3 regions of the Glutamicibacter sp. 363 genome follow, and region 2 is predicted to be linked to each of the others. Evidence: riboswitches for the same ligand, from Rfam matches in the RefSeq annotation. Region 2 holds a riboswitch; each other region holds the start of a gene.
The links. A riboswitch is a leader RNA that binds a small molecule or an ion and turns the genes downstream of it on or off. The one in region 2 is predicted to bind S-adenosylmethionine.
Positions count from the first base shown of each region.

Region 1: another riboswitch for S-adenosylmethionine. It lies ahead of ACT3UA_RS01880 (flavin reductase family protein); the one in region 2 lies ahead of ACT3UA_RS15030 (acyl-CoA dehydrogenase).
Region 3: another riboswitch for S-adenosylmethionine. It lies ahead of ACT3UA_RS17820 (acyl-CoA dehydrogenase family protein); the one in region 2 lies ahead of ACT3UA_RS15030 (acyl-CoA dehydrogenase).

Region 1 is NZ_JBQSYR010000002.1:69,172-72,443, reverse strand. It holds gene ACT3UA_RS01890 (AMP-binding protein) at 1-242, opposite strand, end outside; gene ACT3UA_RS01885 (PQQ-dependent sugar dehydrogenase) at 382-1,503, opposite strand; SAM riboswitch class IV at 1,737-1,853, shown strand; gene ACT3UA_RS01880 (flavin reductase family protein) at 1,960-2,460, shown strand; gene dnaB (replicative DNA helicase) at 3,115-3,272, shown strand, end outside.
Region 2 is NZ_JBQSYR010000026.1:30,431-33,702, forward strand. It holds gene ACT3UA_RS15020 (aliphatic sulfonate ABC transporter substrate-binding protein) at 1-90, opposite strand, end outside; gene ACT3UA_RS15025 (ABC transporter ATP-binding protein) at 153-965, opposite strand; SAM riboswitch class I at 971-1,078, opposite strand; SAM riboswitch class I at 1,344-1,443, shown strand; gene ACT3UA_RS15030 (acyl-CoA dehydrogenase) at 1,460-2,794, shown strand; gene ACT3UA_RS15035 (LLM class flavin-dependent oxidoreductase) at 2,859-3,272, shown strand, end outside.
Region 3 is NZ_JBQSYR010000043.1:9,910-13,181, reverse strand. It holds gene ACT3UA_RS17825 (GntP family permease) at 1-1,032, shown strand, start outside; SAM riboswitch class I at 1,512-1,602, shown strand; gene ACT3UA_RS17820 (acyl-CoA dehydrogenase family protein) at 1,657-2,883, shown strand; gene ACT3UA_RS17815 (acyl-CoA dehydrogenase family protein) at 2,917-3,272, shown strand, end outside.

The sequences.
Region 1 (3,272 bases), on a different contig from region 2:
GGTACCGCGTAGTGGGCCATGAGCATCTCGGGAGTATTCGGCGCCAGCACCGCGACGCGGTCCCCGGGCGCGATCCGGGCCTTGATGACCTGGGCGAAGCGTTGCACTCGCCGCTCGAATTCGGCGTAGCTGTAGCTGCGGGTCCCGTGGATCACCGCGGTCTTCGACGCATATACCTCGGCCGAACGCTGCAGGAATCGCAGGGGTGTGAGTTCCGAGTGGTTAGCCTGAGTCAAGACCATGTGTGCGATATCCTTCGATTCGTATCCGTGGTTTCCTTCAGCATACGTATGTGAGCTGAAACACTTGCGACCTTCATGGTGGCATGAACCTCAGGTTCAATCCAAGAAACGCGGTATCAATTCGTTCAGTGGCCGAAATTCAGCGCCGGGTGACAGTTCGGTCGAGGAGCGCCTCTGGAGAGATGCCGAGAATCCTGTCGTCACCCGCATGCGGGGTGCCGCGACCGTCGGTGTTGTTCGTCAGCACCCAGAGCTCGCCGGTCTCACTGGCCTTCACGTCTCTCAGGCGCCCGTGGTCACCTACGAGGAGCTCGGTGGAATCGTCGGGCGCGCTCAGCTCGACGGCTCGCAGGCGCTCCCCGCGCAGGTTGGCGATGTAGAGGACCCCGTCGTGGATGGCGATGCCGCTGGGGCTCGCGGACTGCGTGCTCCATTGCTGGATCGGGTCGCGGTATTCGGGATCTTCCGCAATGCCTTCGTACGCCGGCCAGCCGTAGTTGGCTCCGGGCTCGATAATGTTCAATTCATCCCAGCGGTTCTGCCCAAACTCGCTGGCATACATGGTTCCGTCGGGAGCCCAAGCGATACCCTGTGGATTGCGATGGCCGACACTGAATACCGGCGAACCGGGGAATGGGTTGTCGTCGGGGATCTCGCCCTGAATGGTCAGCCGCAGAATCTTTCCGCCTAGACTTTCCAGATCCTGAGCCGAGGCTTCATTTCCAGCGTCTCCCACGGTCGCATAGAGCATCGAATCCGGGCCGATGGCTAGACGCCCCCCGTTGTGGATTCCTGCCGATGGCAATTCGGACAGGATCGTCCGCGGTTGACTCAGCGCGAGCGCACCGCTTTCGCCGGAAAGCTCGAATCGCTGGATGCGATTGCCGTCTTCTGCGGTGGAGTATGCGAAAAGGTAGGGCTGTTGATAGGCCAGCCCAAGCAGTCCGCCTTCGCCACCATGGACCACGTCGTCCAGGCGGATGATCTGCCTGGTTTTGCCCGCTGAATCTATTTCCACGATCCGCCCCGAATCGCGTTCCGAAACGATCAGCGTATTTTCGGCGAAGGCCATGGACCAGGGGGCGGCTAGCTCGGCTGCGATACTTCGCGGTTCGGGCGACTTGGTATCGACTGCGCTGCTGCTTGACGTGGGGCCGGGGGAGCGCGGTGCTTCGGAGGCGCATCCGGTGAGCATCGCGGCGCAGGCGAGAATCCCAAGGAAAACGGTGATCTTCGGATTACCAGCTATTCGAGGCCGCATGGTTTCAGGCTAGCAAGATCCGTTCGCTATGCAAGAGGCTGGGCGCTTCGTATCGCACCGAAGGGGAGCGGTATCAGCGGGCCGCGCAGCCGCATCCGAACCCTCCGGTGATTGAATAAATTTCCAATGGACCCTCGAATACTTGTGGCTCATCGAATTTTGGGTTGAATATTTCGATTTGCGAAGCAATTTGTTTGACGCGCGGGAGCTTAGGCCAATATCGTTTTAATCAGAATCATGAGCGTCAGCTAAAGGCCCTGGCTAGCTGGCCGGCAACCCTCTATACGGTAGCGGGGTGCTCCAGGTGAAGATTCGGTGTCGCGCAACACCGCACGATACAAGTACCGCACATCGAGGCGTTAAACCTTCGACGGCGGGTAAGAGCAAGTCAAAGCTGCTTTAGCCTGCCGCCGACCGTCGCCGTACCGGTGGGCATGAAGCAAAGGAAGTCAAGGCATGTCTTTGAATCAGGAACTTGACGCACTGACGCTGCGCAAGGTTTTCGCCCAGCACCCATCGGGAATTGCCACTCTGTGCGCCGAAGTCAACGGGGAAAAGACGGGAATCGTCGCTTCCTCATTCACCGTAGGGGTTTCCTTGGAACCGGCGTTGGTGATGTTTGCCGTGCAGAAAACCTCGAACACTTGGCCGAAGCTGCGGGACGCAAATCGAATCGGCGTTTCGGTGCTCAGCGAGCGCAATGAAGGGGTCTGCGGGCAGATCGCTTCCAAGAGCGGAGATCGATTCCGCGGGGTGGACACCCACACCAGCGACGACGGCTCGTTGTTCATCCATGACTCAACGCTGTGGCTCGACACGACGATCTACAGTGAGGTTGAGGCCGGAGACCATTGGGTCATCCTGTTGCAGGTCCATGGCCATAAGGTCGCCGAGCATTTACCGTCGATTTTCCATGATTCACGATTTCACTCGTTACCAGTCCCGGAACTCGTCTAAATAGTTGTCGTCGCTTCGCGCCACCTGTCATTTTCGCTGACATGTGGCGCGCAGTCGTTTAACTGGCCCGGCGGGCTCGGACCGCGCGGGCGCGTTAAGTTCATATGACCGCAGAGGGGTGCTCTGCATCGAATTGTGGATTACTCGCCTCGAAGTTACGTTTCAGTAGCTTTTTGGAGCGGTGACTACCGCGTTCTTCACGAAGATTCTTTCCACAAAACTATCCACACCTCTGTGGATGGTACGTTGATAAGTCGTTGCAGCAGGTTGAAAACACCGGAATCCCGCGAGTTATGCTGTGGATAACGTCATTTGCGAAGGTTGACTCTACAAAGAAATTAACTTTCTATCCACAGGTGTGCAAACAACAAACTCCAAGTCAGATAGTCATTAGCGCAACTTAAGTGGGGTAATCCACAAGCTTCTCCCCAAGTCGCACACAGGGTCATCCACAGCTAGAGGGGGATTATCCACAGATCTTGTGGATAACAGAGTTTGCGGCTATGGATAAGAGACCTACTGTTGGCTTTGGGACTGATATATCCACAGGTACCGCCGACACGATAACGTCGGTTGGCGGTGACATGCTTGAGTGTTGCCATCATGGCACAAGGGTATTTCCCAGAGGGTCAATAGGGGATGGAAGTGTCAGTTATGAGCGCGGAGCCGGTCTACGAGAGTCAGGGTTCGGAAGCGGGTCGCACCCCGCCGCAGGATATTCCTGCCGAAATGTCGGTTCTTGGCGGCATGATGCTGTCGAAGGATGCGATCGCCGACGTGGTCGAGGCGCTGCGCGGAACAGATTTCTATCG
Region 2 (3,272 bases):
CTCGCCCGCGCATCCGGTCAGCACCAGGGCCGAAATGCCAAGCGTTGCTACGGATAGTGCGGCGCGACGGGAAAAACGATTCGAGAGCATGGAAAATCCTTGATTTGTGCGAAGGGAAGGCCCGCGGGACCAAATGAGTGCGGTAGAAAGTGCTAGTGGTTCGTCGGATCAACGCCGAGCAGGCTCAGCAGCGCTGTGCGGTGGGCGACGAATTCGCTGCTCGTATGGCTGCGCGGGTGCGCCGCGGACAGGACTCGATCCTCGATCACAGTCGCCGAGGCCTGGCCCTCGGGTCGGCCCAGCACGACGATGCGGTCGGCGAGAGTCAGCGCCTCATCGACGTCGTGGGTCACCAGCAGCACGGTAGTCGGGAAAGACTTATGGATGGCCAGCAGCAGATCCTGCATTTTCATTCGGGTCAGCGCATCGAGCGCACCAAAGGGTTCGTCGAGAAGCAGGACGCCCGGGCGCCGGGCCAACGCGCGAGCAAGCGAAACCCGCTGAGCCATGCCCCCGGAAATTTCACGTGGGCGCAGATCTGCTGCGTGGCTCAAGCCGGTCAGCTCCAGCAGCTCGGCGATCAGCTGGCGCCCGGATTGCTTGTCGGTTCCCGGCGCAAGGCCGATGGACACGTTGTCTCGGACCGAGCGCCAAGGCAATAGCCGTGGTTCCTGGAATGCAACGGCGCACCGCTCATCTATCCCCGTCACGGCGCGGCTTCCGATGACCACCGACCCGGTGGAGGGGCGGTCCAGGCCGGAGGCCGCCCGCAAGAGAGTGGATTTGCCGCAACCGCTTGCGCCGAGAATTGCAACAATCTGGCCCGCTTCGAGGCGCAGATTCACGTCGCGAAGCACCGTGTTGCTTTCCTTCTTGGCGGTGAAAGTACGCGATAGCTCGAGGAACTCCACGTCGAGCGCCGTTGCGCTTTGGACGGTCTCGGGCAAGGCAAAGGCTGTAGTCATTTTCATCTCCATCGTTCCTGGCGGTAGCACCGGACACCGTTTGGTTTATTAACCGTGTGTGGTGGTTGCTGCGGCGTCACAGAGCCAGATCTCTTAGCCGCTCGGGATGGTTACACGACTATTACAGGCCTTCGAACGATTTCAATGCAAATCTTTCGTAACATGAAAAATATTCGATAGATGCGTCACATCATCGTGATGTTTCGATTTTTATTTCATCAATCGCGTATTTGGCCGAAAAATCGCTAAACGCTAGGTATTGCGTTCGACCTCGCTAGGCAAGTGCTGTCCTTGATGCATTTCAATCTCCATCCGCACACGACGAAATGTGACTAACCGGGTTGATGGCGATGTAAACCTCAGGCTACAAATGATTACGAACCATCCAGAGCGACCGAGAGATCTGGCTCGTCGACGTCGCAGCAACCACCCACCAAATATTGGCGCGGGACGGTGCTACAGCCAGGACCGATGGAAAGAATTGAGGACTTCCGATGTCATTTGGCGATCCCGCTGGCGACTTTAATGCGCTCAGCGACCCGTCTATTGCGGGTAGCGCGGTGGGGCTTGACGACCTTCCACAAGAACTTCCTACCCGGCAGCTGCTGAAGATCACCCCGGGCCCCGGCGCTGACGAGCAGTATGAACGGCTTGCCGGCATTTTCCGTCCGGTATTCGCGCAGATCGCCTCGGGTGCAAGAGAACGCGACCGGCAGCGGATCCTGCCATTTGAACAGGTTGGCTTGCTGAACCGCGAGCGCTTCGGTGCGCTGCGCCTGCCGGTCGCCGACGGCGGCCACGGGGCACGCTTGAGCGATGTCTTCCGGCTGCTCATCGAATTAGCCGAGGCGGACTCGCATGTGGCCCAGCTATGGCGCGCGCATATTGCCTTCGTGGAAAACGCGGTGCGCCTGGAAGATGCGCAGCTCCGCAGCAAATGGGTTGCCCGGATCAGCTCCGGGCAGATCGTGGGCAACGCCTACACCGAGGAAGGCGGCAACGCCCTCGGGTTGCTCAACACCAAGGTCACCGAGGAGGGGTCGCGCTGGCTGGTCAACGGGCGGAAGTTCTATTGCACCGGCACCATCTTCGCCGACTGGACCACCGTAGCGGTGGCGCACCCGCAACTCCCAGGGCGCCAGATCGCGGTAGTTTCCACCCAGCACAGCGGCGTGAAAATCCTCGATGACTGGGACGGTTTCGGCCAACAGCTCACCGGTACCGGCAGCACCGAATTCCACGAAGTTCCGGTGGACACCTTCATGCCGGAGGACCCCACGGATCCGGAAGCCGCGATCTTCCAACTCGTGCTCATGGCGGTACAGGCCGGAATCGGACGCGCGGCACTGAACGACCTGCGCTCCTCGGTGCAGGCGCGTACCCGCAGTTTCAGCACCGGCACCGGAGTTCCGGTGCACCGCGAACCGCAGGTATTGCAGCTCGTCGGCGAGGTCTCCGCCGAAATCTTCGCCGCGGAGTCCGTGGTCATGGGCGCGGTGCTGGAGGTCGAATCAGCCATGGCAGATGCGAACCTGAATGCCGAGGAGCGCTTTGCCGTGTGCGAACTGGCGGCCAACCGCGCCCAGACGATCGTGCAGCCGCTGGTCATCGGTGCGACCAGCAAGCTCTTCGACGCGCTGGGTGCATCCTCCACCCGCAATAGCTGCAATATGGACCGCCACTGGCGCAACGCCCGCACCATCGCGACGCACAATCCGGCGATCTACAAGGCGCGCATCGTGGGGGACTACGAGATCAACGGCGTGCAGCCCCAACGGCTGTCCGTCACCGGCACGGTAACCGGAGCAAACCGGTTCTCCGGCAGCTAGGCAACACTCTTCGAACACTGATTTTTAGACTTACCAGATTTCTTCTATGGATAGGGGCACACCAATGAGCGAGAACAAGCGCGAAATCCTTTTTAACGCCTTTGATATGAACTGCGTAGTGCACCAGTCGCCGGGCCTCTGGCGCCACCCGGATGACAAGGCGTCGACCTACAACACCCTGGGCTACTGGACCCACCTGGCCAAGGTGCTGGAAAAGGGCAAATTCGACGGGCTGTTCCTCGCCGACGTGCTGGGCACCTACGACGTCTACAAGGGCACCAACGAAACTCCGCTGCGCAGCGGTGCACAGGCGCCGGTCAACGACCCGATGATGCTCGTCTCCGCGATGGCCGCGGTCACCGAGAACCTCGGCTTCGGCGTCACCGCGGGTACCGCCTATGAGCACCCTTATGCCTTCGCGCGCCGCCTGGCCACCCTGGACCACCTGACCAATGGCCGCGTGGGCTGGAATGTGGTC
Region 3 (3,272 bases), on a different contig from region 2:
ATACCGGTCTTCTGCGACTCGGGCTACGTGGTGCTCAACTCCCTGCGCAAGGCCATCACCCTGCGCACCGGTGTTTCCACGCTGGCCACCTCCATTGCCTTGATGACCGGCCTGTATGCCACCCACACCATGGTCCCGCCGACCCCAGGACCGCTGGCAGCCGCCGAGTCCATCGGCATCGCCGACAACCTCGGATTGATCATCGCCATCGGCCTGCCGGTGGCAGTGGTCTCGGCCATGGCCGGGCTGTTCTATGCCAGCCGCTTCAACAAGTCCACGTGGACTCCGCTGCCATCCGAGGATGAGAACGACATCTCCGAGCTCGATTACGAGCAGCTGCGTGCAAGCTTCGGCAAGCTGCCAAGCCCTGGCTTGGCCTTCCTGCCGATCCTCGTTCCGCTGGTCTTGATCTGCGCGGCATCGATTGCCAAGCTTCCATCGCATCCCTTCGGCGAAGGCGCCGCACTGGAAGCACTGTCCTTCATCGGCACCCCGGTGATCGCGCTGATCTTCGGTTTGCTCGCCGCGACCTTGCTGCTGAACGGCAATAAGAAGCTTGCCGACTTCAACGAGCAGATGCACGAAGCCGTGCGCACCGCGGCGCCCATCCTGCTGATTACCGGTGCCGGCGCAGCCTTTGGTGCTGTGCTGGCAGCCTCGGAGCTGACCACGATCCTCTCCGATTCGCTCAGCGGCTTGGGTCTCGGACTGGCTGTGCCATTCCTGATCGCCGCGGCATTGAAGTCGGCGCAGGGCTCATCCACCGTGTCGATGGTGACCACCTCGGCGCTGGTCGCCCCGATGCTCGGATCCCTCGGTCTGGACTCCGAACTGGGCATGGTGCTCAGTGTCCTGGCAGTTGGCGCCGGCGCGATGGTCGTCTCGCATGCCAACGATTCCTACTTCTGGGTGGTCTCCCAGCTCAGCCGCATCCCGGTGATCACGGCCTACAAGACCTTGAGCGTGGCCACCGCCATCCAGGGCACCGCCGCATTTGCTACCGTCTGGATCCTCGGGGCATTCCTGCTCTAGTAAATCCAAGAAGCCTGCATAAACCAATAACCGCGCCATCAGTGGATGGCGCGGTTATTGGTTTAACTGGCGGGATGGCCGCAATAGGCAAGGCTGCAACTTCGAGCACAGCCCAGCTTTCCCCATTGACTTGCTGGCAAGGATTACGGGCATGGGAACAATGACCGGCAATCCGGCCATCTGGGATGCCTGATCGCTGGATCCATGATCCACCCCCGCATTCGCTGACGCTTATCGCTGTCGGCTAATTGAGAAACCGAGATCCCCCTGACAGGTGCCCGGTCGATTGATGCTGGATCCGGATATCAAGCTCTCCGATCGCCGATGACGTAACCTCCAGAAGTATGACGGCGTCCCAGCGCCTTCGGGGCGGTCCAAGTCCGCCGGAAATCTCGCTTTGTGACGACTTCTGACCGACTATTCCGTCGGATGACGTGCTCCTTCCATCCGCTCATGCCGCGGTGTTTCACTCGAAGTACCAACCATCCAGAGCGGCTGAGAGACCTGGCTCGACGACGCCGCAGCAAGCCTGCATTCGGCAGCTAGTGCTAACGCCAGGTTCGATGGATCAGCAGAAAGCAACTTTCTGCTTCCTTCGGAGCAAGACTCTAAGGGAGAACGAAAATGACCGTACTGAGCACGCAACTGCCCCGCGTTCCCTACACCGGGAGCGCAGACGAGGCCGAGCTCGCCCACTGGCGCGAGATCGCCGGCCAGGTCGCGGCCACACTGGCCGCCGATGCGCTGGAGCGCGACCGCAAAAACGAGCAGCCCTTCGCCGAGGTGCAGCTGCTGCGCGAAGCCGGTCTGCTGAACCTGCTGGTTCCGGCCGAATTCGGGGGAGCCGGAGCGCATTGGGCCACCGCCTTTGAAACCATCCGCATCCTGGCCGCGGCCGACGGGTCCATCTCCCAGCTGCTGGCCTACCACTACATCAACCAGTCCGGCATCGCCTTCTACGCTCCGGCCGAAACCCAGGCCGAGTGGTGGCAGCGCACCGTGGCCGGCGGCTGGCTCTGGGGCGATTCGGTGAATCCGGTGGACCCGCAGCTGACGCTCACCGCGGAGGGCGATGGCTACCGCTTGAACGGAGCCAAGCGTTTCTCCACCGGCTCCGGAGTCGGCGAGGTGATCGTCGTGAACGCCGAAGTCGCCAGCGGAGCGCGCCACGGCGAAGTGCTGGCCTTTGTCCTCCCGCGCGACCGGGAAGGGCTGGAAATCGTTGATGACTGGGATTACCTGGGCCAGCGCTTGAGTGCCTCGAACTCGCTGAAGTACCACAACGTGCGCATCGAGGCCGCCGATCTGCTCGGGGCGGTAACCGACGAGCCGGTGTCCACCCTGCTCACCCCCGGGATCCAGCTGGCCTTCGCGAACTTCTACCTGGGCATTGCCGAGGGCGCGTTGGCCCGCGGCAAGCAGATCCTGCTGGGCCGCAAGAACGCCTGGTTCCTCTCGGCGGCGGTGACCTACTCGCAGGACGTCGTCTTCCAGCGCACCGTGGGCGAGCTGAAGGCGCGCACCGCCGCGGTGGCCGCCCTGACCGAGAAGCTCGGCCGCAAGTTCGATGCGCTGCTGGCCAAGGCCGGGAATGTCACCCAGCCTGAACGCGCAGCGCTGGCGGTGGAAATCGCCGAAGCCAAGGTGGTCTCCACCGAGATCGGCGTGGAGGTCGCCAACCGCATCTTCGAGGTCACCGGTTCCTCCTCGACGCACAATGATGTGGGCCTGGATCTGTTCTGGCGCAATGTGCGCACCCACTCGCTGCATGACCCGGTGGACTACAAGAAGATCGAGGTCGGCGCGTACTTCCTGCGCGGGGAAACCCAGCCGCTCTCGCTCTACACCTAAACCTCACCCCCACCCACGGATTGGACCGAACTGATGACTGCACTTGCCATCTCGCGCAATCGCCTTGCCCAACTCAAGGAACGCTTCGCCCCGCACTTTGCAAAGATCGCCGACGGCGCCGCCGAACGCGACCGGAGCGGAGAACTGCCGCACCAGCAGGTGGCCGAGCTGGCCGCCGCTGGCTTCGGCGCATTGCGCGTCCCGATCTCCCACGGCGGGGCAGGGGCCACCCTGGCCGAGCTCTTCGAATTGCTCGTGGAGTTGGCCGCCGCGGACTCCAGCATCGCTCAGGCCTTGCGCGCGCACTTCGCCTTCGTCGAGGACCGCCTGGTCGCCGCTCCGGGGCCGGGCCGCGACAAATGGCTGGCCCGCTTCGCCGCGGGGGAGCT